One region of the Mesorhizobium oxytropidicola genome, then DNA from elsewhere that is predicted to be linked to it. Evidence: predicted binding sites of a transcription regulator. Region 1 holds the regulator's gene; the other holds the start of a gene.
The links. The regulator PhoB, encoded in region 1, activates phosphate uptake and scavenging genes when phosphate is short. The targets are predictions, from matches to a motif close to TGTCATNNANCTGTCAT.
Positions count from the first base shown of each region.

Region 2: a site for PhoB is predicted at 924-940, ahead of phnF (phosphonate metabolism transcriptional regulator PhnF). Genes of this name have one in related genera too.

Region 1 covers NZ_CM149692.1:1,626,490-1,641,323, forward strand. Annotated here, with positions in the region: gene pstC (phosphate ABC transporter permease subunit PstC) at 1-109, shown strand, start outside; gene pstA (phosphate ABC transporter permease PstA) at 113-964, shown strand; gene pstB (phosphate ABC transporter ATP-binding protein PstB) at 961-1,764, shown strand; gene phoU (phosphate signaling complex protein PhoU) at 1,790-2,497, shown strand; gene phoB (phosphate regulon transcriptional regulator PhoB) at 2,517-3,206, shown strand; gene AC0V8S_RS08195 (ROK family protein) at 3,361-4,608, opposite strand; gene xylF (D-xylose ABC transporter substrate-binding protein) at 4,879-5,919, shown strand; gene AC0V8S_RS08205 (sugar ABC transporter permease) at 6,066-7,397, shown strand; gene AC0V8S_RS08210 (ATP-binding cassette domain-containing protein) at 7,412-8,236, shown strand; gene AC0V8S_RS08215 (CHASE domain-containing protein) at 8,387-10,027, shown strand; gene AC0V8S_RS08220 (YMGG-like glycine zipper-containing protein) at 10,126-10,371, opposite strand; gene AC0V8S_RS08225 (hypothetical protein) at 10,455-10,781, opposite strand; gene AC0V8S_RS08230 (hypothetical protein) at 10,915-11,091, opposite strand; gene AC0V8S_RS08235 (sensor histidine kinase) at 11,272-12,306, opposite strand; gene AC0V8S_RS08240 (DUF1328 domain-containing protein) at 12,496-12,660, opposite strand; gene AC0V8S_RS08245 (response regulator) at 12,969-13,763, opposite strand; gene AC0V8S_RS08250 (NepR family anti-sigma factor) at 13,988-14,191, shown strand; gene AC0V8S_RS08255 (RNA polymerase sigma factor) at 14,195-14,746, shown strand; gene AC0V8S_RS08260 (response regulator) at 14,790-14,834, opposite strand, start outside.
Region 2 covers NZ_CM149692.1:1,943,315-1,958,148, reverse strand. Annotated here, with positions in the region: gene AC0V8S_RS09830 (zinc-binding alcohol dehydrogenase family protein) at 1-133, shown strand, start outside; gene phnF (phosphonate metabolism transcriptional regulator PhnF) at 149-898, opposite strand; gene phnG (phosphonate C-P lyase system protein PhnG) at 1,020-1,481, shown strand; gene phnH (phosphonate C-P lyase system protein PhnH) at 1,481-2,092, shown strand; gene AC0V8S_RS09810 (carbon-phosphorus lyase complex subunit) at 2,094-3,206, shown strand; partial or broken gene fosX (FosX/FosE/FosI family fosfomycin resistance hydrolase) at 3,203-3,617, shown strand; gene AC0V8S_RS09800 (hypothetical protein) at 3,614-3,886, shown strand; gene AC0V8S_RS09795 (alpha-D-ribose 1-methylphosphonate 5-phosphate C-P-lyase PhnJ) at 3,892-4,809, shown strand; gene phnK (phosphonate C-P lyase system protein PhnK) at 4,806-5,582, shown strand; gene phnL (phosphonate C-P lyase system protein PhnL) at 5,585-6,292, shown strand; gene AC0V8S_RS09780 (DapH/DapD/GlmU-related protein) at 6,289-6,906, shown strand; gene AC0V8S_RS09775 (DUF1868 domain-containing protein) at 6,993-7,703, shown strand; gene phnC (phosphonate ABC transporter ATP-binding protein) at 7,834-8,691, shown strand; gene phnD (phosphonate ABC transporter substrate-binding protein) at 8,794-9,702, shown strand; gene phnE (phosphonate ABC transporter, permease protein PhnE) at 9,816-10,730, shown strand; gene phnE (phosphonate ABC transporter, permease protein PhnE) at 10,734-12,101, shown strand; gene AC0V8S_RS09750 (sugar phosphate isomerase/epimerase family protein) at 12,442-13,293, opposite strand; gene AC0V8S_RS09745 (Gfo/Idh/MocA family protein) at 13,337-14,524, opposite strand; gene AC0V8S_RS09740 (sugar phosphate isomerase/epimerase family protein) at 14,670-14,834, opposite strand, start outside.

The DNA.
Region 1 (14,834 bases):
CACCTCCTCGCTGGTGGCGCTCGGCCTGATCCTGTTCGTCATCACCTTCCTGATCCTTGCCATCGCCCGCTACATGCTGATGCGCATTGACGCCCGCACCGGAGCCTGACCGATGTCGACAGCCGCATCGCTTCACCAGAGCCGCAAGCGCAAGAATGGCGTGATGATGACGCTGTGCGTCGTTGCCGCCGGCATCGGCCTTGCCTGGCTGGCGCTGATCCTTGGCGCCCTGCTCTACAAGGGCCTGTCCGGCGTCTCACTGTCGGTCTTCACGGAAATGACGCCACCGCCCGGCGATGCCGGCGGCCTGCTCAACGCCATCTACGGCAGCATCGTGATGACCATCATCGGCATCATCGTCGGCACGCCGATCGGCGTGTTGGCCGGCACCTACATGGCCGAGTACGGCCGCTTCTCGAAGCTCACCACCGTGGTGCGCTTCATCAACGACATCCTTTTGTCGGCTCCGTCGATCATCATCGGCCTGTTCGTCTATGAGCTGATGGTGCGGCCGATGGGGCATTTCTCAGCAATCGCCGGCGCCGTCGCACTTGCCATCCTGGTCATCCCGGTCGTGGTGCGCACCACTGAAGACATGCTCAATCTGGTGCCAAACGCCTTGCGCGAAGCCGGCACCGCGATCGGCGCGCCGCGCTGGGTGGTGATCCGCTCGGTTGCCTACCGCGCCGCACTTTCCGGCATCGTCACCGGCATATTGCTGGCCATCGCCCGCATCTCCGGCGAGACGGCGCCGCTTCTTTTCACGGCGCTGAACAACCAGTTCTGGTCGAGCAATCTCAACGCGCCGATGGCCAGCCTGCCTGTCACCATCTTCCAGTTCGCTCTCAGCCCTTACGAGGAATGGCAGCAGCTGGCCTGGACCGGCGCACTCATCATCACATTGACGGTTCTCGCGCTCAGCATCTTTGCGCGCAGCCTGACCGGACGCAGAGAGGACAAATGAGCCAGATGTTGTCTCCAGACATGACGATCGCCGCCGAGGCGGTGGCCAAGGCCAAGATCGAGGTCAAGAACCTCAACTTCTACTATGGCCAGTCGAAGGCCCTGAAGGATATCACGCTGTCGCTGCCCGAACGCAGCGTCACCGCCTTCATCGGCCCTTCGGGCTGCGGGAAGTCGACGCTGCTGCGCGTCTTCAACCGCATCTACGAGCTCTATCCCAAGCAGACCGCCGAGGGCCAGGTGCTGCTCGACGGCCAGAACGTTCTCGACCGCTCGCAGGACCTCAACCTGCTGCGCACCAAGATCGGCATGGTGTTCCAGAAGCCGACGCCGTTCCCGATGTCGATCTACGAGAACATCGCTTTCGGCGTCAGGCTCTATGAGAAGATCAGCAAGGCCGAGATGGACGGCCGTGTCGAGCAGGCGCTGAAGCGCGCGGCACTCTGGACCGAGGTCAAGGACAAGCTCAATGCCAGCGGCCTCAGCCTGTCGGGCGGCCAGCAGCAGCGGCTGTGCATCGCCCGCACCGTGGCGGTGAAGCCGGAAGTCATCCTGCTCGACGAGCCGGCCTCGGCGCTCGACCCGCTGTCGACCGCCAAGATCGAGGAGCTGATCGACGAATTGCAAGCCGACTACACGATCGTCATCGTCACCCACAATATGCAGCAGGCGGCGCGCGTGTCGAAGCAGACCGCCTTCATGTATCTGGGCGAACTGGTCGAGTTCGACAAAACCGAGAAGATCTTCACGTCGCCTCGCGAGAAGCGCACGCAAGACTACATCACCGGCCGCTTCGGCTGATCGCACGCATACGAGGACCAGGATCATGGCCGAACATACAGTCGCAGCCTTCGACGAGGATCTCGGACAGATCAGCAGGCTGATCAGCGACATGGGCGATCTCGCCGGCTCGATGGTCGGCGGTGCCACCAAGGCACTGCTGAATTCCGACAATGCTCTGGCACAGCGCGTGGTCTCCGACGACGCCATCATGGATGCGCGCCAGCGCGAGCTCGACGACCGCGCCATCACACTGATCGCCAAGCGCCAGCCTATGGCCGACGATCTGCGTCATGTCGTCGGCTCGATCCGCATGGCCGGCGACCTCGAACGCATCGGCGATCTTGCCAAGAACATCGCCAAGCGCGTCGGCACCGTCGGGCTCAGCGCCACGCCGCGCGATCTTTCGCACTCCATCGACGCCATGGCGCAGCTGGTGTTGATCCAGGTGCAGGGCGTGATCGAAGAGTATGCGGCGCGCGATGCCGCCGCGCTGGCGAAGCTGCGCGCCGACGACGAGCGCATCGACGTCAAATACACCTCCGTCTTCCGCGAACTGCTGACCTATATGATGGAGGATCCGCGCAACATCACGGCTTGCACGCATCTGCTGTTCTGCGCCAAGAATCTCGAACGCATCGGCGACCATGTGACCAACATCGCCGAAAACGCGTACTATGTCCTGACCGGCACGCAACTGCCCGCCAACCGTCCAAAACAGGACGAGACGGCGATGTCGGCGCCGGCGGCCTGAGCGCAGGGGTAACCAATCGATGATCGCACCACGCATCATGGTGGTGGAGGATGAGGAGCCGCTTGGCGTGCTCCTCCGCTACAATCTGGAATCGGAGGGTTACCAGGTCGAGGTGGTGACACGCGGCGACGAAGCCGAAATCCGCCTGCAGGAAAACGTGCCCGACCTTCTGGTGCTCGACTGGATGGTGCCGGCGGTGTCCGGCATCGAACTCTGCCGGCGCCTGCGGATGCGGCCCGAGACCGAGCGGCTGCCGATCATCATGCTGACCGCGCGCGGCGAGGAAAGCGACCGTGTGCGCGGCCTTTCGACCGGCGCCGACGACTATCTGGTCAAGCCGTTCTCGACGCCGGAATTCATGGCTCGCGTCAAGGCGCTGCTGCGCCGCGCCAAGCCGGAAGTTCTGTCCAGCGTGCTCAAGGTCGGCGACATCGTGCTCGACCGCGAATCGCACCGGGTCTATCGCAAGAAGAGCGAGATCCGGCTCGGGCCGACCGAGTTCCGCCTCCTCGAATTCATGATGCGCCATCCCGGTCGCGTGTTCTCGCGCAGCCAGTTGCTCGACAATGTCTGGGGCGAGACGATCTACATCGACGAGCGCACCGTGGACGTGCATGTCGGCCGGCTGCGCAAGGCGGTCAACAATGGCCGCATGCCCGATGTTATCAGGACCATTCGGGGGGCGGGCTACGCGATCCGCGAGGATTAGGGATATGCTGATATTCAGGTGATGCCGGCCTGCGAATGGCGGTTTCCCGCGCTTCCGGTACTCACGGACCCAAATGTCCGCTCCGTTCCGGTTCTCGGAACCCGCCATTCTCGACTCGGCCTGACCTGAATCTCAACATATCCCTGCGCGTTACTCAGGCAACGTTCTTGCCGGCAACGCCTGACTTACCCTGCCCGCCCGGCGCGAAAATCTCCTGGTCGACGAAGGTCAGTGCGCGCATGGCGCAGCCTTCGCGGATCAGCGGCAGTTCGTTCGGTTCGGTGTCGAAGGAAATCGATTTCGAGTGCTGGCCGCCAGCGGTCTGGGCGATCGCCTCGCGCAATGCCGGCTCGATCAGGTCGAAGGCGGCGGCGCTGACGCCGACCATGGCGACGGGTGCGGGATCGATCAGCGCGAACAGGCTGCCGAGGCCATAGCCGAGCGCCTCGCCGGCTTTACGATAGGCTTCGCGCTCGGGCCCGTCCCGTTCCCGCGCCGTCGCGGCCAGTGCCCGCATCTGGGCGTCGCTGACATCTGCGACCGGCTCGGTGTCCTCACCGAGCTGCCGGGCATTGCGCCAGATGGCGTAGTTGCCGGCATAGGCCTCGACGCAGCCGCGCCGCCCGCAGCGGCAGAGCGCGCCGCCTGGCCGATGGATCATGTGGCCGAACTCGCCGCCCGAGGAATGGGTGCCGGTGAACAGCTCGCCCTTCAACACCAGCCCCATGCCGATGCCGTGCGAAAGCAGGATGGCGATGAAGTCGTCGCGGTAACGCTCGGGATCGCGCCAGCGCAGCGCCACCGCCATCATGTTGCAGTCGTTTTCCATGGTGGCGGGGATGCCGAACTCGGCTTCGAGTATATCGGCGAAGGCGATGTCGGTCTGTGGCGTGATCGGCGACCACAGCATCGCCCGGGCCTCGGTGTCGGTGATGCCCTGGATTGCCAGTGCGATGCGGGCGACGCTGCGCACGTCGATATCGGGATCATCGAGGCGGCGCCGCACGATGGCGACGCATTCGCCGATCAGCGCCTCGCGCGACATGGTCAGCGTGTCCAGCCGGCGCTGTTCCTCCGATATCACCTGGCCGGCATAGTCGATGACCGCGACGGACAGGAAATTCAGCGACAGCACCACGGTCATGACGGCCGCGGCCTCCGGGTTGAGGCCGAGGCCGACCTGCGGCCTGCCGCGCTTCAGCGAGCCGGCCTCGCTCGGCTTGCCTTCGGCCAGGATGCCTTCACCGATCAGATCGGAGGAAATCGCCGATATGGTCGAATGGCTGAGGCCGGTGGTCGCGGCGATCTCGGTGCGCGAGGGCCGGCCGGCCCGGCGCACGGCCGCAATCACCATGGCGCGGTTGCGCCGGCGCAGATCGTCGTGACGGATTCCGACCGACATGTTTTCCCACATCCTCCCGGTCGCCGCGGTTCCTCCGGCCCCTCAAACGCCGCGTGCGACACGGTCAAATACTGGCAGAAGCGGCCCGTCCTGTCATTTATTTATTCCGAGGCTCGAAAAAAATTCGCAGGGACATCAAAATCCATCAGAATCGTTGTTGACAGCGTTCCGGTGTTGGATCAGTGTTTTTCGAGGCTCGAAAAAATAGAGCCTCTGTGCCGGCCTTAGGGCCAGTTTGGTCGCGCCATACGCGGCGCAGGGAGGAATATCATGAAGAGATTCACAGCCGCCATCCTGGCGGGTGTCGCCATGTCGCTGACGCTCGCGTCGGTCGCGCAGGCGAAGGACAAGGTCATTGGCGTTTCGTGGTCCAACTTCCAGGAAGAGCGCTGGAAGACTGACGAGGCCGCGATGAAGAAGGCGATCGAGGCCGCCGGCGACAAGTACATTTCCGCCGACGCACAGTCCAATCCCGGCAAGCAGCTTACCGATGTCGAGAGCCTCATCTCGCAGGGCGCCAATTCGCTGATCATCCTGGCGCAGGATGCCTCGGCCATCGGCCCGGCCGTGCAGAAGGCCCTGGACGAAGGCATTCCCGTCGTCGGCTATGACCGCCTGATCGAGAACAAGGACGTCTTCTACCTGACCTTCGACAACAAGGAAGTCGGCCGCTTGCAGGCCGCTGCGGTGTTCAAGGCCAAGCCGGAAGGCAACTATGTCTTCATCAAGGGCTCGGGCTCCGATCCGAATGCCGATTTCCTGTTCTCGGGCTCGATGGAAGTGCTCAAGGCGGCCATTGACAGCGGCAAGATCAAGAATGTCGGTGAGGCCTATACGGACGGCTGGCTGCCCGCCAACGCCCAGAAGAACATGGAACAGTTCCTGACCGCCAACGACAACAAGGTCGACGCGGTCGTCGCGGCCAATGACGGCACCGCCGGCGGCGTCGTCGCGGCGCTGACGGCGCAAGGTCTCGCCGGCACCGTGCCGGTGTCGGGCCAGGACGGCGACCATGCCGCGCTCAACCGCATCGCGCTCGGCACCCAGACCGTGTCGGTTTGGAAGGACGCGCGCGAACTCGGCAAGAACGCCGCTGAGATCGCCTCGCAGCTGGCCGACGGCAAGAAGATGACCGACATAGCTGGTGTGAAGGACTTCACGACACCTGGCGGCAACACCGTCAAGTCGCTGTTCCTGACCCCGGTCGCCATCACCAAGGACAATCTCAACGTCGTCATCGACGCCGGCTGGATCAAGAAGGACGAAGTCTGCGCGGGCGTCGCCGCCGGCAGCGTCGCGGCCTGCAACTAAACGGCGCAATACGGTTCGATATCGACGCCGCGGCCCGAAAAGCCGCGGCGTTTCTCAAGGGGCTTCCCGCTTCAAATGACTGCGGAAAGCAAATAGCATCCATGTTCCGGCATCCGCGCCAGACGGTAAACCGGTGGGAGGATAGCATGACCGACACGACCTCTAATCAACCGGTCGGCAGCACTGCGGCGGACAAGGCGCGTGCATCCGAACTCAGTGCCGTTGGACGGTTTCTCAAGGCCACCGAACTCGACACGCGCATGCTTGGCATGGTCGGTGCGCTGCTGGTCATCTGGGTCGGCATCCATATCCTGTCGGGTGGGCTTTTCCTGACGCCGCGCAATCTGTGGAACCTGTCGGTGCAGACCTCTTCGGTCGCGATCATGGCGACCGGCATGGTGCTGGTCATCGTCATGCGCAACATCGACCTCTCGGTCGGATCCGTCGAAGGTGTGATCGGCATGATCATGGGTGTGGCGCAGGCCGAATTCCTCATTCGCGTCGTCGGTTTCCAGCTCGGAAATCCCTGGCTCTGGATCATCGCGCTGGCGGCCGGCGTGGTGCTTGGCCTCCTGATCGGCGCATTCCAGGGCTTCATCATCGCCTATATGGAGGTTCCGGCCTTTATCGTAACGCTGGGCGGCCTGCTGGTCTGGCGCGGCATGGCATGGCTGATCACCAGCGGGCGCACGGTCGCGCCGCTCGACACAACCTTCCAACTGATGGGCGGCGGACCACGCGGCTCGATCGGCGCCACTGCCAGCTGGATCGTCGGTGTCGTCGCCTGCGTGGCGGTTGCCTTCATGCTGCTCAACGGCAGGTCGCAGCGCAAGCGGTTCCACTTTCCGCTGCGCCCCGTCTGGGCCGAGACCTTGCTTGGCGTGGTTGCCTGCGCCGCTATCCTTGGCGCCGTCTGGATCGCCAATTCCTATCCATGGCCGATCGGCATCGTGCGCCAGTACGCCCAGCAGAACGGCATTGCCATTCCCGAAGGCGGGCTGTTCATCGCGCATGGCATTGCCATACCGGTGCTGATGGCGGTGGCCGTGGGCATCATCATGACCTTCATCACCAAGCGTACGCGTTTCGGCCGCTATGTCTTTGCCATTGGCGGCAATCCGGAGGCGGCCGAGCTTGCCGGCATCAACACGCGCTGGGTGACCATGAAGGTGTTCATGATCATGGGCGTGCTGGCCGCCATCAGCGCGGCGATCTCGTCGGCCCGGCTCAACGCGTCGACCAATGCACTGGGCACGCTGGACGAGCTTCTGGTCATCGCCGCCGCTGTCATCGGCGGCACGTCGCTCGCCGGTGGCGCCGGTACGGTGATGGGCGCAATGCTGGGCGCGCTTCTGATGCAGTCATTGCAGTCGGGCATGGTGCTGCTCGGCATCGACTCGCCGCTGCAGAGCATCGTGGTCGGCGCCGTGCTGGTCATCGCGGTGTGGCTCGACACCGTCTATCGCAAGCGGGTTTAGGGGGAGAAACGATCATGGCCAACAAAACCGCTCCCGCAACTGCCTCCACAACTGCCCCCTCTGGCACGCCGCTGATCGACATGCGCAACATCTCGATCGCCTTTGGCGGCATCCGCGCCGTCGACGATGCTTCGATCGATCTTTTCCCCGGCGAGGTCGTGGCGCTGCTCGGCCATAACGGCGCCGGTAAGTCGACGCTGATCAAGATCCTATCCGGCGCCTACAAGCGCGACGGCGGCCAGATCTTCGTCAATGGCGAGGAGGCTTTGATCGCCAATCCGCGCGATGCCAAGAAATACGGCATCGAGACGATCTACCAGACCCTCGCCTTGGCCGACAATGTCGACGCCGCCGCCAATCTGTTCCTCGGTCGCGAGCTGATGACCGGCTGGGGCACGCTCGACGACGTTGCCATGGAAGCCGAGGCCCGCAAGGTGATGGGCCGGCTCAATCCGCGCTTCCAGCGGTTCAAGGAGCCGGTCATCAAGCTGTCGGGCGGCCAGCGGCAATCGGTGGCGATTGCGCGCGCGATCCTGTTCAACGCCCGCATCCTGATCATGGACGAGCCGACGGCCGCCCTTGGTCCGCAGGAAACCGCGCAGGTCGGCGAACTGGTCAAGCAGCTCAAATCCGATGGTATCGGCATCTTCCTGATCAGCCACGACATTCACGATGTGTTCGAGCTGGCCGACCGAGTCTGCGTTATGAAGAACGGCCAGGTTGTCGGCACCGCGCGCACCACCGACGTCACCCAGGACGAGGTGCTCGGCATGATCATCCTGGGCAAATGTCCTCCGGGCGCCATTCCCGGGCCGGGCGCGCTGAAGATCGCGGCCTGAGGCTGTCGGCGGCCCGATATGGGTTTGATCGACATAGCCGGTTGCCGCTCACGTGATATGCCAGTGATCGCGATGGCTTGGCCTTGCCATTGTGTTGGCCTGATGACTTGCCCATAAAGGTCCGGTATTGCTCATGGACCGCATCATCCGTTGAAGAAACTTTTTCCGATTGTCGCGTTCATCGCCGTTGCGCTGATCAGCATGACCATGGCGGGTTTCGCCTATTTCGCGACGCAGGAGGCCTCCCGCATCAAGTTCGAAGCGGCGGCCGACGATGCACTCAACCGGATCGAGAGCCGGATCGACCTGCATTTGTCGCTGCTGCGGTCGACACAGGCGCTGTTCGACGCCCGCAATGGCGACATCTCCCAGAGTGAGTTCAAGGCGTTCTTCAACGCGCTGGATGTCGACAACAATTTCGCCGGCCTGCGCGGCATCGGCTTCCTCGGCCTCGTCAAGACGGGCGCCGAGGCGGCGGTTGAACGCGACATCCTCCACGATTTTGGCGTCAGCCATCCGGTCTATCCGGAAACGACGCAGCCCTGGCGCGCGCCCATCATGCTCTTCGAACCGCTGGATCCGTCCAATCAGGCCAGTATCGGTTATGACATGTTCAGCGAAGCGGTGCGGCGCGCGGCGATCGAGAAGGCAATGGCCGATGATCAGCAGCACGCGAGCGGCCTGGTGCAACTGGGCCAGGGCACGGGTGCCACGCAGACCTTCCCCGGCTTCCTGGTCTTCGTGCGGCTCAACGTCGAAACCGCGCCGGAGGTCATCAACGCATCGCGGTCCTCGACCGCGGGCTTTCTCTATGCAGCCTTCCGGGCCCGCGACCTGTTCCAGATCGCGCTCAGCCGCGCGCCGCTGCTGCCGGTCAACACCGAGATCTATGACGGCGCGGCGAACAGCGACAATCTGTTGTTCCGGTCGGAGACGCCGCCGGCTTCGTCCTTTGGCGACCGGCTGCTGGTCACCCGCAAGATCACGGTGGCCGGCCGGCCGTGGACGGTGCTGTTCAGGCCGACCAGCGCCTTCTCGCAGCCGTCGTCGCGCGCCATCCCGGTGATGCTGGGGCTGTTCGGCCTGCTGGCGGCGGGCGCCATCGCACTGGTGGCGCGCTATCAGGAGCGCGCCTATGAGGCGGCATCGCGCCTGCACGAGACGACCGAAAAGAGCCTGCTCGAAAAAGACCTGATGCTGCAGGAGATGAAGCATCGCATCAAGAATTCGATCACCCGGGTGCTGGCGATCGCGCGGCAGACGGCGTTGCGGGCGACTGACGTCAACGAGTTCTCGGCATCCTTCTCGGCCAGGCTGCAGGCAATGGCGGCCTCCCAGGACATGCTGACGCGCTCGCGTTGGCAGAAGGCCGATCTCGCCGATCTGCTGCGCATCGAGCTTGGCCAGGTGTTCGGCAAGGACCTGCCCGAGGGGTTGCTGTCAGGACCGGAGGTGCTGCTCGACGAGACCACCACGCAGGCGCTTGGCCTGACCTTCCATGAGCTGGCGACCAATGCGCTGAAATATGGCGAAGCCGGCAATTCCGCCAATTCGCTCAGGAGTGACTGGGCGCTTAAGGTGGTCTGGTCGGTGGAAGGGCGTGGGCGCGAGCGGACGCTGGCGCTGAACTGGCGGGAGGCCGGAAAGAAGAAAGTCGAGGCGCCGGCCGAGACCGGATTCGGCACCAAGCTGATCGACCTCAATGTCACGCGCGAACTGCGCGGCACGATCAAGCGCGATTTTCAGGCCGATGGTCTGAAGGTGGAAATACGAATCCCACTGACTGGCTGACGGCGACCAGCCAGGCGGATGGCAATCGAACGCCAATACGTACAAAATCCGGAGGCCGGCGGGCCGGCCTCCGGATCGAAGTTTCGACTATCGCCGGATTAGTTGCAGCGCGCCGTGTAAATCCGTCCGCGATGATCGCGATACTGGCAATAGCCGTTCTGCAGCTTGCGAACCAGCAGGCCGGAACCGGCCCCGACAGCCGCACCGATCAGCGCGCCCTTGCCGCCGCCGACCAGACCGCCGATACCGGCGCCAATCAAGCCGCCGCCAACGACGTCCTGCTCGGTCGAGGTGCAGCCGCTGAGAGCAGCCACCGCAACCATGGCAATAATCATCTTCCGCATAGAGTCACTCCTCACTTTGTGTCCACACTTTGGTAAGCTCCAACAGCCATTTAGCACGAAATGACGGCCTTTGCTGCTCGAATTTATTGTTGGCTAAGATAGTCTTTTTCTGGGCGTACTGCGTTAGATGCCATGACCAGGCTGGAAATGGCAAGCGAAGCTTCGAGGCTGCCATCGGGACGCACATTCCAGACGATCTGATCATAATCATCCTCGAGCGCGGGATCGACAGCGAGACACTTGGCGACAATATGCTGCGCCTGTCCCTGCACGTCGCCCATGGCGAAGGGACGCTCGGCGGTGCATGCGTCGGCGGTTTCGAAAATGCTCACCGGCACCTGCAGTTCGTGGCACTCGGTCATCGAATTGCTGCAACCGATGACCAGCAACAATGCAGCGATGTGTTCCATGGCGACGTGTCCTCTCGCCACAATAACGGCCCAGATCGGCCGAAAGTTCCTGAGCGACCGGGGTGGACACACGAATAATGCCAGCGCTGCAAGCGGTTGAACGCCGGGCAATGTTGCCGGCAGGGGATTTAGGTCAGGTCAGCTGGAACACGGCGATTAGGAGAATTGTCGCGGCCGCCGCCAGGACGATGCCCCACAGCAATGCGTGATGCGATAGGGAAAGCGGTTCCGCGGATGCTTCGGGATCCTGAAATTCGCCCATCGAAACACGGGCGGCCTGTTCCAGTCTGTTTATGTCGGTGACCGTCAAGCATTTCCTCCCCACACCGTGCCGCAGCCCAGTGGGTTGCAGCGGTATCTGGGTAAAACAGCATCCGCTCTTATGGTGAACAGCCGGTTAAGGATCGTTGCTTGCCGCCAGAGCCGGATGATTTCAGGTCAGATCGACCTGAAATCTGAATCCGCCTCTAAATCAAAGAGATAGAGTCACTCACTGCGTCTCGAAATTGCTGTGCGGGACGACAAGGCGGTATTCAAGGCGGCCGTCCGCGATGTCGAGGCTCGCGGTTCCGCTGAGCGATGTAGGCACCACCCGCTCCAGCGCGACGCTGCCGAAACGCTTTTGATTCCCCCGGCCGCCATTGGCTCCTATGGTCTCGGCCCATGTCAGCGACAGGGCGACCTCGCCAGTGGCGGCGGTGTTGAGATTGGCGGTCACTTCGACGAATCCATCTGGCCGGGACAGGGCGCCGTAGCTGACCGAGTTGACGGCGAGCTCATGCATCGCCAGGCCGATATGCAGGGCGGCATTGGGATTGAGATAGGGATTGGCGCCCCGGAAGCGAAGGCCGTGCGACGTGTTCGTTCCGTAGCGGCCGACCTGGCTCGTCACCAGTTCATGAAGGGCCGCACCGCGCCAGTTCGAGGACGTCACCAGATCCTGGGAGGAGGCCAGCGACTGCAGCCGGCCGCGAAAACGCGTCAGGAAGTCGCCGATGCCATCGGAATAGCGACCGGTCTGGGTCGCGATGCTCTGGATGATCGCCAGGAGGTTCTTCGAGCGGTGGCTGACCTCGCGCAGCAGCGTTGTCAGTGTCTGTTCGCGCCGCTTTTGCTCGGTTGTCTCGACCATGGTGGTGACGACACCTTGCACGTCACCGGCGTCACCCCGGTCGGCATCGACCCAGATCTGAAACCAGCGGACGCCGTTCTCGACCGGGACACTGATCTCGAGCCGCTCTGGGTTGCCGGTCGCGACCACGTCGCGCTTGGCGGCGCTGATGCGGTCTGCCTGCGCCATCGGTAGAATGCCATTGCTGTCGGAATTGTCCGAGGCCCAGGGCGCGCGCATGTTGCGAGCCCATACGTTTTTCATCTCGCGATCCTGATAGAGAACGGAAATGCCGGCATTGTGCAGTGCGTGGAGAAGAGCCCGGCCAAGCTGCATGCCACTTTCTGCCGGATGCAGGGCGATGACTTCGTCGCTCCGTGCGCCTTCCGTTCTATCTGCAGTCCTGGAGCGCATCGGTCGATTTGTCCACCCAACTCAGGCTGAACGGCTCACTGTGAAATGGGTTCCCAAATGAAATTTCCCGGAAACCTGTCCCCTAAAACGGTCCGCCGGACGGTGCCTTTTGAAGGGCTCCGTCCGGCGGTGGCTGGAAACCGTTTGAGGGGTGCGGCTTCCAGTGTTCGCTCGGATAGGTGTTCGCCCTCACGCCCGTTTGAACAGGCCGGCCAGCAGCGAAATGACCAGGAAGGCGAGAAAGATGAAGAACAATATCTGCGCGATACCGGCAGATGTGCCGGCGATGCCGCCGAAACCAAGCGCGCCGGCTATGATCGCCACGACGAGAAATACGAGCGCCCAGTAGAGCATGGTTCATCTCCTTCCGAATGATGCAGGGAAACGTGGGTGGATGCGGTTTGTTCCACCCTTTGCTGAAAAAGACGGCGCTTGCAAATGGTTCGCAGTGGAGCTCTCGAAATTCTCGGTTGATGGATCGGGTTACCAAAAAGGCCGCCCGATGCATCGCATCGAACGGCCTTTGATGTCGGGTATTCCTGCCGGAAAAGCAGCGGACCTAAAGCGCGTCGCGCTGAAACGGGTTCATGCGACGCGCTTTAGATCTTTGCTTTTATGCATGTCGTTCCCCCAAAACCGAGATCACTTTTGGGCGACAGGCATTAGGCGGCGGCCTTCGCCTGGCGGTCGAAGAACAGCGCCTGGCTGATCAGCGCCTTGACCATGTCGGGATTGAACGGCTTGGTCACCAGGAAGGCCGGTTCGGGGCGCTCGCCGGTCAGCAGGCGCTCGGGAAAGGCGGTGATGAAGATCACCGGCACCGAGGTTGACGAGAGGATCTCGTTGACCGCCTCGATACCCGAGCTGCCGTCGGCGAGCTGGATGTCGGCCAGCACCATCTTCGGCCGCGTCTTGCCGAACATCGTCACCGCTTCGGCGTGCGTGCGCGCCGTCCCGACGACACGATGACCGAGGCTCTCGACCATCTCCTCTATGTCCATGGCGATCAGCGGTTCGTCCTCGATGATGAGCACGTCGGTCGCCACCTGGCGGGAAATCTCATTGCTTGCCTGGGCAAGCAGCTCGGAGAATTGCTGGTCGCCGACGTCCAGTATCTCGGCCGCCTCGTCTTCGCTGAAGCCTTCGACGGCAACCAGCAGGAAGGCCTGGCGCGGAAGAGGCGCGATCGCATTGAGATTGGCGGCGGCGCGCTGCTCCCATGCCGATTGGGCCTGCTCCTGTGGCACGCGGATGGCCACCGAGGTGAAGAGTTTGGCGAAAACCTTGTAGAGCGCGATACGGTCGCTCGATGCCTCGGGGAAGATGTCGACGTCGGCTATGATGGCCTCAAGCATCGCAGCGACCAGCGCGTCGCCGCTCTCTTGCGATCCCGAGACGGCACGCGAGAAGCGGCGCAGGAACGGCAGGTGCGGTGCGATGGTGGCGGATAAACTCATGGTAAGACGTCTCCCTCAGAATGACGTGATTGCACGGATTGCAGGCCAAGCTGATTGCAAGCCCCGCTAATACAACGCGGATTTTCCGAAAAAGTTCCGGCCGATATGGAACGAATAGGCGAGAGCGGCGTTTCGGTGTCGGGATGGGCAACCAGACGAGGGTGCCGCTTGCCTTGTGTTGAGTTGAATATGAGCGGCCTGGGCGCTGGGAATATAAGGGCGAAATGAAGGACATGACGAAAGATATTTTGGCTGGCGCCGTGGGCAGGCGCCGGAACGGTGCCGGCGATCCGCTCGGGCCGAACTCCGAAATCGGTCGCAAACTCAAACAATATTATGACGAGCTGGTCTCCGACGATGTGCCGGATCGCTTCGCCCAGTTGCTCAGCCAGCTGGAACAGGCCGAACCCGCACAGAAGAAGGACTGAGGCATGGCAGCGGTCTCCCAAGGCTTCAAGACCGATCTGCTTGGGGCAATCCCGAGCTTGCGGGCCTTTGCCGTGTCGCTGACGCAGAATGCCGACAAGGCCGACGACCTCGTTCAGGAAACGCTGGTCAAGGCCTGGGACAAGCATGAGAGCTTCCAGCCCGGCACCAATCTCAAGGCATGGCTTTTCACCATCCTGCGCAATGAATTCTATTCACAGATGCGCAAACGCGGCCGCGAGGTGCAGGACAGCGACGGCATCATGACGGCCAGGCTTGCCGTGCATCCGGCCCAGCACGGCCAACTCGACCTCAAGGATTTTCGTGGCGCTCTCGAGCAATTGCCGGAAGACCAGCGCGAGGCCATCATCCTCATTGGCGCTTCAGGCTTCTCCTATGAGGAGGCCGCCGAAATCTGCGGTTGCGCGGTCGGAACGATCAAGAGCCGCGTCAGCAGGGCCCGCACGCGCCTGCAGGAAATCCTGAAGATTTCGGGCGAGGACGAATATGGTCCCGATGCGATCTCGGCTCAGGTCACGGGGACGGCGGCGCATTAACGCGAGGTCTGGACAACGGGATGCGGATGCGGCCGCATCGGTCTCATCCGGGAGAGCCACGTCCATAGGCCAGCGCGACCGCTTCGAC
Region 2 (14,834 bases), 320 kb from region 1:
GATCCGCAACGGCGCCGTGCCCATGGCCAAGCTGGTCACCCACCGCACCACACTCGATGGCACGCCGCGCGACCTCGCCCGCTGGGCGCATGAAAAGTCTGGCCTGATCAAAGCTGTGATCGAGATCGGATAGTCGGCAGAGTTCGGCTCACAGCGCCGACAGTTTCAGCTCGACCCGTTCCGCCGGAAAGCGCGACTCCGAAAACTGGATCGGCTGGCCGTCCGGCGTGACGTTGACGGCCACCGTGACCAGCACGATGGCGCCCGGCTGCAGGTCGAGGTCGGCAAGGTCGGCCGCATCGGCGTGGCGCGCCGACAGCACGGTCGATTGCCGGAGATAGTCGTCTATGCCGAAGCGGGCCAGCGACGCGGTGATTGAGCCCGTCTCAGCCATCGCCTTGTCGATGCCGGCAAAGCGTCTGGCCTCGAACCAGCCGGCAGCGCGCGACACAGCCCGTCCATCGGCCTCGCCGCGTGTCTCCAACCTGATCACCTCGGCGCCCCTGGCCAGGCCAAGCCCCTCGGCGACACGCTGGCTCGCCGGCTCGACCGCAGAGGCGAGCAGCACGATGTGCCGTTCCGAGGTCTGCCCCTGCAGGCCCGTTGAAAAGCGCGTGCGCGCGCCGATCGGATAGGACAGCCGCTTGCGCGACAACACGAAGGTGCCGCGCCCCTGCTCGGCCCGCAGCACGCCTTCCTGCACAAGCGCCGATATGGCGCTGCGCACCGTGTGGCGGTTGACGCCATAGCGCTCGGCCAGTGCCACCTCCGGCGGCAGCGCCGCATTCTCGGCGAAATCGCCGGTGGCGATCGCCTGCAGGATCCTGTCGGCGATCTGCCGCCACAGGGAGACGCCGCTACGTCGTTCGATGCTGTCGGCTTCCTGTCTTCCGATCATGAATCGCCCCCAAGCTTCTACTGTTTGTCATCCACCCGTCATGGACTCGCGTTAGGTAATATGTATAATTTGTATAGTTGTCTATATCAATAGACAAATTTAGCAAAGAGGAATGCTGCCGATGCGAGGACAGGAAGCCCGCGACCAGGCCGAACGCAAGGCCGCCATGGCGACGCTCGCGCAATCGAGCGGTGACGACATCGTCCGGCTCTGGAACGAGGCCGGCCTGCCTTCGCAAGCCGAACTGCTGCGCGGTCCCGAGACCGGGCTGGTGACGCTGCGCGGCCGCATCGGCGGAGGTGGCGCGCCGTTCAATGTCGGCGAGGCGACCGTCACCCGCGCCACGGTCCGGCTGCCGTCCGGACAGGTCGGCCATTGCTACGCGCTTGGCCGCGACAAGCAGAAGGCGAAGCTCTCGGCAATAGCCGACGCGCTCTGGCAGGACCCCGCCCGCCGCGCCGAGGTCGAGGCCAGGCTGATCGCGCCTTTGCGGTCGGCGCTCGCGACTGCCCATGAAAAACGCCGCGCCGAGACGGCGGCGACGAAGGTGGATTTCTTCACCATGGTTCGCGGAGAAGACTGATGGATATCGCAGCGCAATCGATCGAGGGCGGTTTCGCCGATCCGGTGTTCAACGCCCAGACCGTGTTTCGCGCGGTCATGGATGCGATGGCGCGGCCGGGCAGCGTGCAGCCTCTGCCGGCCTTGGCCCGCCCGCCCGCGCCGCTCTCGACAACATCAGGCGCCATCGCGTTGGCGCTCTGCGACAACGACACGCCGCTTTGGCTCGACCCGGCCTTGCACGCGTCTGCCGCGGTCATCTCCTGGCTTGGCTTCCACTGCGGCGCGCCGCTGGCCAACACACCCGCCGACGCGCATTTCGCCTTTGTCGCCACGCCGGCCGAGATGATGGCGCTCGACGGTTTTTCGCAGGGAACGCAGGATTATCCCGACCGCTCGACCACCCTGATCCTCCAGGTCAGCGATCTCACCTCGGGCGCTCCGCTGTTGCTCGAAGGCCCCGGCATCGAAACCAGCACCGCGATGGCGCCGTCGCAGATGCCGCGTCATTTCACTGAACAGTGGAAGCAGAACAACAAGCGCTTTCCGCGCGGTGTCGACATCATCCTCGCCACGCCAGAAGGCATAGCCTGCCTGCCGCGCACGACGCGCATCAAGACGATGGAGGCGTAAGATGTATGTCGCGGTAAAAGGCGGCGAGGCCGCAATCGCCAACGCCCACAGCCTGCTTGCCGACCGCCGGCGCGGCGACCGTTCGGTGCCGGCACTGCGCCTCGACCAGATCGTCGAACAGCTGGCGCTCGGCGTCGACCGGGTGATGAGCGAAGGCTCGCTCTACGACCGTGAACTGGCGGCACTCGCCATCGTCCAGGCGCGCGGCGACATGATCGAGGCGATCTTCCTGGTGCGCGCCTATCGCACCACGCTGCCACGCTTCGGCTATTCCAGGCCGATCGACACCGGCACGATGCGGGTCGAGAGGCGCGTGTCGGCGACCTACAAGGACCTGCCCGGCGGCCAGCTTCTCGGCCCGACCTTCGACTACACGCACCGGCTGCTCGATCCCGAGCTTGCCGCCGGCGCCGATGTCGCCGAGCCCCTGCGGCGCGAGACGGAAGCGCAAGCCATGCCGCGCGTCTCGGCGATCCTCGCCCGCGAAGGCCTGATCGAACCGGATGGTGAGATGCCGCAGGACCACGTGCCGGGCGACATCACCCGCGAGCCGCTGGAATTCCCGATGGCGCGCGATATCCGCCTGCAGGCATTGTCGCGTGGCGATGAGGGTTTTCTCCTGGCGCTCGGCTATTCCACCCAGCGCGGCTACGCCCGCAACCATCCCTTTGTCGGCGAAATCCGCATCGGCGAGGTCGAGCTGGAACTCGACGTTCCCGAACTGCCTTTCGCAGCGCCACTCGGTACGGTGCGGGTCACCGAATGCCAGATGGTCAATCAGTTCAAGGGCTCGGTCAAGGCGCCGCCGCAATTCACCCGCGGCTACGGCCTGGTCTTCGGCCAGAGCGAGCGCAAGGCGATGGCCATGGCGCTCTGCGACCGGGCTTTGCGAGCCTCCGAACTTGGCGAGGACATTGTCGCCGCCGCCCAGGACGAGGAGTTCGTCATATCGCATTCCGACAACGTCCAGGCGACCGGTTTTGTCGAGCATCTGAAGCTGCCGCACTATGTCGACTTCCAGGCCGAACTCGATCTGGTGCGCCGTATGCGCGCCGAATACGAAGCCCGCGAAAACCCCGCGAAGGTCGAAGAGAAGCGGGAGGCCGCGGAATGATCGAAGGCCTGTCCCACATGACCTTCATCGTCCGTGACCTCGACCGGATGACTGCCATTCTCGAGGGCGTGTTCGACGCGCGCGAGGTCTATGCCAGCGACGCCGCGCTGTTCTCGCTGTCGCGCGAAAAATTCTTCCTGATCGGCGACATCTGGATCGCCATCATGCAAGGCGAGGCGCTGCCCGAGCGCAGCTACAACCACATCGCCTTCAAGATCGATGACGCCGATTTCGACCGCTACGCCGAACGCGTCGGCAGACTAGGCCTCGACATGCGCCCGCCACGCCCACGTGTCGAGGGTGAGCTCGATCTATTTCTACGACGACGACAACCACATGTTCGAACTGCACACCGGCACGCTCACCGAGCGGCTGGCGCGCTATGCCAAGGGATTGGAGGCTGCGCAATGAACTTAGTGCCCGCCTCCATGGCCGCCACCGTCGTGGGAATGACCGCCATAGCTATCATACCCGGAGTAGTCACCATTGCCGATGCCTATGGACTCACCGTGAGAGCCCCCTTTTGGCGCGGGAAGAATCATGCGCCGAAGGAAAAAGAGAACGACGCCGGCGAACACCAGAAACACAATTCCGAGATGCATCCATCCGGTGGAGTTCATCTGAATTCGCCCCTGTTTCCGCGTCCTGGACGCCAATTCAATAGCACAATGTGGATGTGATCGCCATGACCGACATCGCCACCTACAACTTCGCCTACCTCGACGAGCAGACCAAACGGATGATCCGCCGCGCGATCCTCAAAGGCATCGCCATCCCCGGCTACCAGGTGCCGTTCGCCTCGCGCGAAATGCCGATGCCCTATGGCTGGGGCACAGGCGGCGTCCAGGTCACCGCCTCGATCATCGGCCCAGACGATGTGCTGAAGGTCATCGACCAGGGCGCCGACGACACCACAAACGCGGTCTCGATCCGTGCCTTCTTCAAGAAGGTCGCCAATGTCGCTGTCACCACCGACACCGCCAGCGCCACCATCATCCAGACCCGCCACCGCATCCCCGAACATCCGCTCACCGCTGGCCAGGTGCTGGTCTATCAGGTGCCGATCCCCGAGCCGCTGCGCTTCCTCGAGCCGCGCGAGACCGAAACGCGAAAAATGCATGCGCTGGAGGAATACGGCCTCATGCATGTGAAGCTCTATGAGGACATCGCCAAGCACGGCCGCATCGCCACCACCTACGCCTATCCGGTCAAGGTCGAGGGCCGCTATGTGATGGACCCCTCGCCGACGCCGAAATTCGACAATCCCAAGATGCACCGCTCGCCGGCGCTGCAGCTGTTCGGCGCCGGCCGAGAAAAGCGCATCTACGCGGTACCGCCCTTCACCGATGTCGTTAGCCTCGACTTCGAGGACCATCCGTTCGAGGTGCAGACCTTCGATCAACCCTGCGCGCTGTGCGCGGCCGAGAACGTCTATCTCGACGAGGTCATCCTCGACGACCATGGCGGCCACATGTTCGTCTGCTCCGACACCGACCACTGCGAGAAGCGGCGGGCCGACGGCCATCGCGGCCACCTTGCCCCTGAAACCAACCCTGCCCCAGAAACCCATTTTGCCTCAGAAACAGGGGAGCCGGCACAATGACCGACGAACCGTTGCTGCGCGTTTCGGCGCTGTCCAAATTCTACGGCTCGCGCGTCGGCTGCGACAACGTCTCCTTCGACCTGTGGCCGGGCGAAGTCCTGGCTGTCGTCGGCGAATCCGGTTCCGGCAAGACGACGCTGCTCAACTGCCTGTCGACGCGGCTCTTACCTTCCTCCGGCACCGCCAGCTATCGCATGCGCGACGGCCAGTTCCGCGAGCTCTACCGCATGAGCGAGGCCGAGCGCCGCTTCCTGATGCGCACCGATTGGGGCTTCGTCCACCAGAACCCGGCGGACGGCCTGCGCATGACGGTGTCGGCCGGCGCCAATGTCGGCGAACGGCTGATGGCGGTCGGCGACCGCCACTACGGCAAGATCCGCGCCACCGCCGTCGACTGGCTGTCGCGCGTCGAGATCGAGCAAGATCGCATCGACGACGAGCCGCGCGCCTTTTCCGGCGGCATGCGCCAGCGCCTGCAGATCGCCCGCAACCTCGTCACCGGCCCACGGCTGGTGTTCATGGATGAGCCGACCGGCGGCCTCGACGTCTCGGTGCAGGCGCGCCTGCTCGACCTCTTGCGCGGACTGGTCACCGACCTCGGCCTGGCGGCCATCGTCGTCACCCACGACCTGGCGGTGGCGCGTCTGCTGTCGCAGCGCATGATGGTGATGAAGGACGGCCGCGTCGTCGAAAGCGGCCTCACCGACCGCGTGCTCGACGACCCGCGCGCGCCCTACACGCAGCTTCTCGTTTCTTCCATTTTGCAGGTGTAACCATGCCGACGCCCCTCGTTGTCTCCGACGTCGCCAAGAGCTTCACCATGCATCTGCGCGATGGCATCAAACTGCCTGTCGTCGCCGGTGTCTCGTTCTCGATCAAGGCGGGCGAATGCACTGTGCTTGGCGGCCCGTCTGGTGCCGGCAAGAGCTCGATCCTGAAAATGCTCTACGGCAACTACGCCGTCGACGAAGGCCAGATCATCGTCAGGCACGAGGATGGATTGATCGATCTCGCTCATGCCAGCCCGCGCACCGTGCTTGCCGTGCGCCGGCAAACGATCGGTTATGTCAGCCAGTTCCTGCGCACCGTGCCGCGTGTTTCGGCGCTGGATGTCGTCGCCGAGCCGCTGGTCGAGCGCGGCGAGGAGCGCGAGACAGCCAGAGGCAAGGCGCGCGCCCTGTTGGCGCAGCTCAACTTGCCGGAAAAGCTCTGGGCACTGCCGCCGGCGACCTTCTCCGGCGGCGAGCAGCAGCGCGTCAACATCGCGCGCGGCTTCATCACCGAGCACCCGATCCTGCTGCTCGATGAACCGACCGCCTCACTCGATGCCACCAACCGCGACGTTGTGATTGCACTCATCGCCGCCAAGAAGGCGGCAGGCGTCGCTCTGCTTGGCATCTTCCACGACCATGATGTGCGCGAGGCGGTGGCCGACCGCATCATCGACGTCACCGCTTTTGCTCCGGGAAAACTCGCCGCATGACAAGGAAATTGTCGGAGACGCCGCTGGTTCACCCAACGGCGGAAGTGCACAATTCTACGCTCGGCCGCTGGACCGAGATCGCCGACCGCAGCCGGGTTTCGGAAAGCGAACTCGGCGATTATTCCTACATGATGCAGGACTGCGCCGTGTGGTGCGCCACGATCGGCAAGTTTGCCAACATCGCGGCAAGCGTGCGCCTCAATGCCACCAACCACCCGACCTGGCGGCCGACGCTGCACCACTTCACCTACCGCGCTTCGGACTATTGGGACGATGCCGAGCACGAGAGCGAATTCTTTGCCCAGCGCCGTGCCAAGCGCGTCACCATCGGTCACGACACCTGGCTCGGCCACGGCTCGACCGTCCTGCCGGGAGTCACCGTCGGTGATGGCGCGGCGGTCGGCGCCGGCGCCGTCGTCTCGAAGGATGTCGCGCCCTACACCATCGTTGCCGGCGTGCCGGCAAAGCCGATCCGCGAACGCTTCGACCGCCGCACCGCCGGACGCTACCAGGCGCTTGCCTGGTGGGACTGGGACCACGCCAGGCTGCGCGCCTCGCTCGACGATTTTCGCGAGCTCTCTGCGGAAGCGTTCCTGGAGAAATACGAGGGATAGTCCCTCACATCATCGTCATGTGAGAGCCTGTTCACATCCTTGACACATGACTCGGACAGGACGCCATCTCCCCCAAGGAGATCGCTATGTTCGACGTTGTCACACCCTCACTCGCCGGATTCTTTGCCGGCTCCAATCCGATGCCGCCGACGCATCTCGGCACGCGCTACGACACCTCAGGCAATTTCCTGACCGAGCCCGGCAACACCGTCGTCAGCCATCTCGTCAGCGGTTCGCCGTCCGAGGCCGTGGTGCTTGCGGTGCGCGACAAGATGCTGGCTATGCCCGACGCCGACCGGCTTGCCTTCACGCCCGTCTCCAGCCTGCACATGACGCTGTTCCAGGGCATCATCGAATATCGCCGCCGCCTGCCCTACTGGCCGCAGAACGTACCGCTCGACACCAGCATTGACGCCATGACCCGGCTTTATCTGGAACGGCTGAAGGGTTTCGAAGGCTTCGGCCCGTTCAGCATCAAGGTGGTCGAGGTCGTGCCCACAGGCCTCACCGTGGCCGGCGCGACGGACGAGGACGTGCGCATCATGCGTCGATGGCGCGATGCCCTGGCAGGGCCATTCGGCTACCGGCATCCCGATCACGACGCTTATGTCTTCCACATCACCTTCGCCTATCAGATCCAGCGTCTGGCAGACGACAGGGCGGCTGCGTGGCAGACGCTGTTCGATGATGGCCTTGCGCTTTTCGCAAGGCAGGCGCCGGTGATCGAGATCAAGCCACCCGCCTTCTGCGCTTTCCGCGACATGAAGCATTTCGAGGAATTGCTGGTGCTCGGCTGATTGTCCGCAAGTCGCCGGTCGTCGCGCCTGTGGAGCGTAACAAAACTGACATGCTGGCGACACGGCAGGTTCATGTGGCTGCGCTAGGCGAATGCCTGACGATCAATAAGGTCCGGACTGGAACCTGCCTATGTCAGCAAGCTCTGCCACGCTCGAAATCCGCGGTGTCAGCCGACGATTTGGCAAGAACACCGCCGTTAGCGACGTCAACATCTCGATCCCGCAGGGTCAGATGGTCGGCGTCATCGGCCGTTCGGGCGCCGGCAAATCGACCCTTCTTCGCATGATCAACCGTCTTGTCGACCCCAGCCAGGGGTCGATTTTTTTTGACGGCGCCGAGGTCTCCCAGCTGCGCGGCTCGCCGCTGCGGCGCTGGCAGCGCGACTGCGCCATGATCTTCCAGCAGTTCAACCTGGTGCCGCGCCTCGACGTGCTGACCAATGTGCTGCTTGGCAAGCTGAACCACCGTTCGACCCTGTCCAACCTTCTCGGCATGTTCTCGCGCGCCGAATGCGCCGAGGCCGTCGCCGCGCTCGAGCGGCTCGACATAGCCCGCACCGCACTTCAGCCCGCCGGCACCCTGTCCGGCGGACAGCAGCAGCGCGTCGCCATCGCCCGCGCCCTGATGCAGCAGCCCAAGGTGATCCTTGCCGACGAGCCGATCGCCTCGCTCGACCCGCTCAACGCCAAGGTGGTGATGGATTCGCTGCAGGACATCAATCTGCGCGAAGGCATCACCGTCGTCACCAATCTGCATACGCTCGACACCGCCCGCGCCTATTGCAACCGCATCATCGGCATGGCCGCCGGCAAGGTCGTCTTCGATGGCCCGCCCGAAGAGCTCAATCGTGAGGCCGTTCGCCTCGTCTACGGCGCCGACAGCAATGGCGTAGAGATATCGGAGGCCATCACCTCCACAAGCGTTGCCTTCAAGCAAAAGATCGCTGCATCCGCCGGACCGCTCGAACCTGCATTCCCAGGTTACTGAGTTCAAGAAAGAGCGGCTCGGATCGTCCGCCCACGTCAAGGGCACTTGTCAAGATCAAGAACGCTGCCGGCGCGGGGCCGGAACTTACAGGAGAGACATCAAATGTTCAGGAAGATGGTTTTCAGCGCCGTTTCGGTGCTTGCCATGGCGACCAGCATGGCCCACGCCGCCGATCTGAAGGAATTCCGCGTCGGCATCCTCGGCGGTGAAAACGAAACCGACCGGCTGCGCAACTACCAGTGCCTGGCCGACCATTTGAAGGCCGAATTCGGCTTCGAAAAGGTCTCGCTGTTCCCCGCCGCCGATTATGACGGCGTCATCCAGGGCCTGCTCGGCGGCACGCTCGACTTCGCCGAACTCGGCGCCTCGGGCTATGCCAGCGTCTATCTTAAGGATCCGAAGGCTGTCACCCCGATCCTCACCACCAAGCAGACCGATGGTTCCACCGGTTACTATTCGATCGGCCTGGCTCTGAAGACCTCGGGCATCACCGACATCAAGTCGGCCAAGGGCAAAAAGCTCGGCTATGCCGATCCGGATTCGACCTCCGGCTACCTGATCCCGCTGACGCAGATTCCGAAGACCACCGGCGCCTCCAACGAAGCCTTCTTCGCTTCGACCCAGTTCAATGGCGGCCACGAGAACAACATCCTGGCCGTGCGCGACGGCAAGGTCGATGTCGCGGTGGATGATTCCTCCGGCATCGGCGACTTCAAGAACGGTTACACCTCCGGCACCTTCCACAAGGAAGTCGCCAAGGGCGCCGTCGACCCCAACGACTTCGTCGAAGTCTGGCGTTCGGGCCTGATCCCGAACGGCCCGCTGGTCGTGCGCACCGCGCTCGGCGACGACATGACCGCCAAGCTTGCCAACTTCTTCACGCAGCTGCCGCAGAAGGACAAGGCTTGCTTCGAAGGCGTCGAAGGCGGTGATTTCACCGGCTACGTCCCAGTGAAGCCCGACTTCTACAGCGTCATCGTCGAAGCCCGTAAGGCAGCCATCGGCGGCTAACGGCGAAATCGGAAAGGGCGGTGTCTGAAAACACCGCCCTTTTTGCATCTCCGATCATGGCCCTTTCCGTGACAGCCGCTCCTTTGACAGCCCCTTCTGGCGCCACCCACCAGATGGCCGATGCCTGGCGACGCCAGACGTCGCTGCGCCGGTTCTACACAGTGCTTGGCGTCGGCCTGCTGCTCGCCGCGATGTTCGCCAGCATGTGGTTCGCCGACGAGGCCAATGCCGGCCATTTCTTCGACCGGCTGCCGCATATTCTGGATTTCTTGAGCTGGCTCATCCCCAAGGACTGGAACGATGTCTGGCGGGCACTGTTCGACGTTGCCTCGCCGCATGACACCGGCACGCAGGAATTCAACTTCCCGCTCGGCCGTATCTATGTCTGGGGCGGCTTCTACATCCCCGAATATTTCGAGCTGATGATCACCACGGTCAATGTCGCCTTGGTCTCGACCTTCATCGGCTTCATCTTCGCGGTGCCGTTCTCGTTCATCGCGGCGCGCAATCTGACGCCCCATCCGCTGCTGCGGCTGATCGTCAAGCGCTTCATGGAATTGCTGCGCGCCTTTCCGGAGATCGTCATTGCCGGCCTGTTCGCGGCCATCGTCTCGATCGGCCCGATCGCCGCCATCATCGCCATCGGCCTGCATTCGATCGGCGCGCTCGGCAAGCTGTTCTACGAGATCAACGAAAACATCGACATGCGTGCCGAGGAAGGTCTGCGCGCGGTCGGCGCCAACTGGTTCGAGCGGGTGCGCTTTGCCGGCCTGCCGCAGGTGCTGCCCAATTTCATGTCCTACACGCTGCTGCGCGTCGAGATCAATGTCCGCATCTCGACCATCATCGGCGCCGTCGGCGGCGGCGGCATTGGCGAGGAATTGAAGCTCTCCATCTCGCGCGGCTTCGGCGCCAAGACGCTGGCACTGGTGCTGCTCCTGTTCACGACCATCTTCATCATCGACCAGTTTTCCGCCTGGCTGCGCCGCAAGCTGGTCGGCGAGCAAGCCTTTATGATGGGGGCTTAAACCATGGCGACGATGACCGCCGAGGAGATGCTGTCGATCGAGGAGCGCTATCCCCAGGTGTTCCGGCGGCCGCTGTACAAACGCTTTGCGCCGCTCTTCCTGTTCGTCGGCATCCTGACTTACCTCATCTATGTCCTGTGGTTCTTCAGCCTGCCGCAAGTTCTGCGGGAATCACACTGGGAGCGTCTGCCGCTGTTCCTGACACAGTGGATCAGCTACGATTTGCAGCCCGAGTTCCGCCTCGACCAGCCTGAGATCACGCCAAAATACCCGCGCTTTTCCGCGCTTGGCGAAAACCCGAACCCCGACTGGGTGATCAAGAATCCGGACGGCACCTTCACCGTGCTGATCGATGGTCCAGCGAAATCCGTCACCTTCGACAAGGCGCAGGCGACGATCGTGGCCAATGGCGAGACGGTGCCGGTTGCGCTGACCAGCGGCAAGCCGGTGGTCACAGGGCCGGTACCGGACTGGATCACCGCGCATGATGACGAGGTGGTCGCCAAGATGGGCTTCGTCGGCGAGGTGCGCGTCACCGTCGACCGCGTCAAGGTGCGCAAGCGCTTCCTCGGCTGGGCGAATTTCGTCTTCGACACACGCTCGCCCTTCTTCGGAAAATCAGCGGGAGAAGTGGTCTCGCTGATCGTGTCCGGTCCCGAGCTGAAGCCGGGCACCTCGAACCTCGCACTGGCCGGCGAAAACATCTGGAACAACGCCCAGTGGCAGCACGGCGACGTCTGGACGAAGCTTTTGCAGACCATCGTCATGGCGTTTCTGGGCACGCTGCTCGGCGGCATCGTCGCCTTCCCGCTTGCCTTCTTCGCCGCCCGCAACATCACGCCGAGCGGCGTGCTCAGCCAGGTGCTGAAGCGCTTCTTCGACTTCATGCGCTCGGTGGATATGCTGATCTGGGCGCTGTTCTTCACCCGCGCCTTCGGCCCCGGTCCGCTGGCCGGCAGTGCCGCGATCTTCTTCACCGAGATCGGCACGCTCGGCAAAACCTATTCCGAGGCGCTGGAAAACATCGACGACAAGCCGCGCGAAGGTGTGCTGTCGACCGGCGCCAACGGCCTCCTGGTGCAGCGCTACGGCGTGATGCCGGAAGTCATCCCGGTCTTCATCAGCCAGACGCTTTACCAGTGGGAATCCAACACCCGCGGCGCTACCATCATCGGCGCCGTCGGCGCCGGCGGCATCGGCCTGAAACTGTGGGAAGCGATGCGCACCAACTCCAACTGGGCCAACGTCTTCTACATGGTGCTGCTGATCCTGCTGGTCGTCTTCATCTTCGACAACATCTCGAATTTCCTGCGCCGCCGGCTGAGCCGGACGATCCACGACTACAACAGGATCCAGGCCGAGCAGGGTTAACCTTGTGACGCGTAAGCGCGGGCATGGTTTAGTGCCGCGCCAAGGGTCGACCCCCACTCCGTCGAGCTGCGCTCGACACCTCTCCCCCGATCGACGGGGTAGAGGAAAAGCGCCAGGCTGTCCGAGCCGACGCCTGTCCCCCTAGGCCGAGGCTTTCTTCCTCTCCTCAGCCACCAGGCTCCCCTTTCCTCTCCCTCCGGAGGGGGAGAGGTGGCTCGGCGAAGCCGAGACGGAGTGGAGAACCACTTGGCAATAGCCACAAACGCAAATACAAAATGGACCAAGCGCAATCATCGTCTCGCCTCGCGCCAAGGGTCACCGACGCACCCGATCAGGGCGCCTAAGCCGCCTTCTTCCACCCATTCCTGATATGCTTGTACCCCTCGCGATAAACCGCTTCCGGGCTCTCGGAAAAATCGCGCCACACCTTCGTCGCCGCCGCCAAATCCTTCAGCGAACGTCCAAACGACTCGATCGTCAACCAGTCGTCATAGCCGCTCTTGCGGATCGCCGCGAACGTCTCCGCCCACGGAATGTTGCCACGCCCCGGCACGCCACGGTCGTTCTCCGAAATATGGATGTGCACGACATTCCTGCGGTGCTTCGTGTAGGCCGCGATCGGGTCGGCCTCCTCGATATTGGCATGAAAGGTGTCGTACATCGCCTTGATGTGCGGCCGGCCGATCGCGTCGATGTGCTCCGACAGGTCCGCCATCGTGTTGAACAGATAGCATTCGAAGCGGTTCAGCGCCTCCAGCCCGATGGTCACGTTCCGCATGCCGGCATGGTCGCCGATGGCGCGCTGCGAGGCGACGGAACGGTTCTTCTCGGCGGGCGTCGGACCGCTGCCGGAGAAGGCGCCGAGCGTCGAATGCAACGGTCCGCTGAGCGTCCTGGCGCCAAGTGCATCGGCGCAATCAATCGCCCATTTCATGTAGGCGATACCGGCCTTGCGCGTTGCCGCATCCGGCGAGATCAGGTTCATCGAGGGATCACCCATCGCCGAGACCGCGGTCCGCTCCAGCCCGATGCGATCGAGCAGGTCGCCGAGCTTTTTATAATCGTCCGGCGTGCCGGCGAAGACCGGAATCTCGACGCCGTCGAAGCCGGTCGCCTTGATGTCGCGAAGCAACGGCTCGTGCTTTTTCGAGACGCTGGTCGTCCATAAGAACATGCACATGCCGATTTTCATCGACGCCCCCCCCCCCGTTTGATCCCCCCGGATCATTTTTGTTTTAAAGCTTGGTCCACGCTCCATTCTTCTTCGAAGACTTCACACAGGCCTCGATGAAGGCCATGCCCTCGACGCCATCCTCGATGGTCGGGAAGACCACATCCTTTGCCGGCTTGCCACCCTTCTTGCGTGCCGCACGAATGGCGCGTGCCGCTTCCTGATAGATGTTGGCGAAACCTTCGAGATAGCCCTCCGGGTGGCCTGACGGCACACGGCTGACACGGCCCGCCACCGGCAGCGCGCCGGCGCCGTTGCGGGTGATCAGTTGCTTGGGTTGGCCGAATGGCGTGTACCAGAGGTAGTTCGGATCGGCCTGCACCCATTCCAGCCCGCCCTTCGAGCCATAGATGCGCAGCTTCAGCCCGTTCTCATGGCCGGGCGCCACCTGGCTGGCCCAGATCATGCCCTTGGCCGGATGCGTCTTGCCAGTGGGCTTGAAGCGCAGCATGACGTTGACATTGTCGTCGAGCAGCCGCCCCGGCACGAAGGCATCGAGATCGGCCGACAGGGAATCCAGTTCCAACCCGGAGACGAAGCGGGCGAGATTGTAGGCATGGGTGCCGATGTCGCCCAGCGCGCCGCCAGCACCCGCCTGCTTGGGATCGCCACGCCACGAGGCCTGCTTCTGGCCGGTGGCGGCGAGATCCTCGGTCAGCCAGTCCTGCGGATATTCCGACTGCACGATGCGGATGTCGCCAAGCACGCCCTTGGCCACCATTTCGCGCGCCTGCCGTACCATCGGATAGGCGGTGTAGTTGTGGGTGAGCACGAACACCTTGCCGGTCTTCTCGACGATCGCCGCGAGCTTCTTCGCCTCGGCCAGCGTCGTCGCCAGCGGCTTGTCGCAGATCACGTGGATGCCGGCCTCGAGAAAAGCCTTGGCTGCCGGTACGTGCACATTGTTCGGCGTGACGATCGCCACCGCCTCGATACCGTCAGGGCGCTTGGCCTCGGCCTTGGCCATCTCGGCATAGGAGGCGTAGCTGCGGTCCGGATCGAGCCCGAGTTCGGCGGCCGACGCCTTGGCGCGCTCGGGATTCGCCGACAGCGCACCGGCCACCAGCACGAACTCATTGTCCAAGCGTGCCGCGATCCGGTGCACCGCCCCGATGAAGGCGCCTTGCCCGCCGCCGACCATGCCATAGCGGATCGGGCCGCCTCCCGTTTCCGACTTCGATGCGCCGACCATGCTTTTTCTCCTGGCTGTTACCTCCCTCTTGAGGGGAGGTCGATCCCGCGCGGCGGATCGAGTGGGGTCGTAGAGGGCAGAGCTCGGCCTGAACCCCACCCGGCCCTTCGGGCCACCCTCCCCTCGAGGGGAAGGATAAGTCGTGTCAGATACCCATCATCGCGCGCAGCAGCTTCTTGTCCGTGGTGCCGCTGGCAAAATCGTCGAATGCCCTTTCCGTCACGCGGATGATGTGATGCTGGATGAAAGGCGCCCCTTCGGCCGCGCCGTCTTCGGGATGCTTCAGGCAGCACTCCCATTCCAACACCGC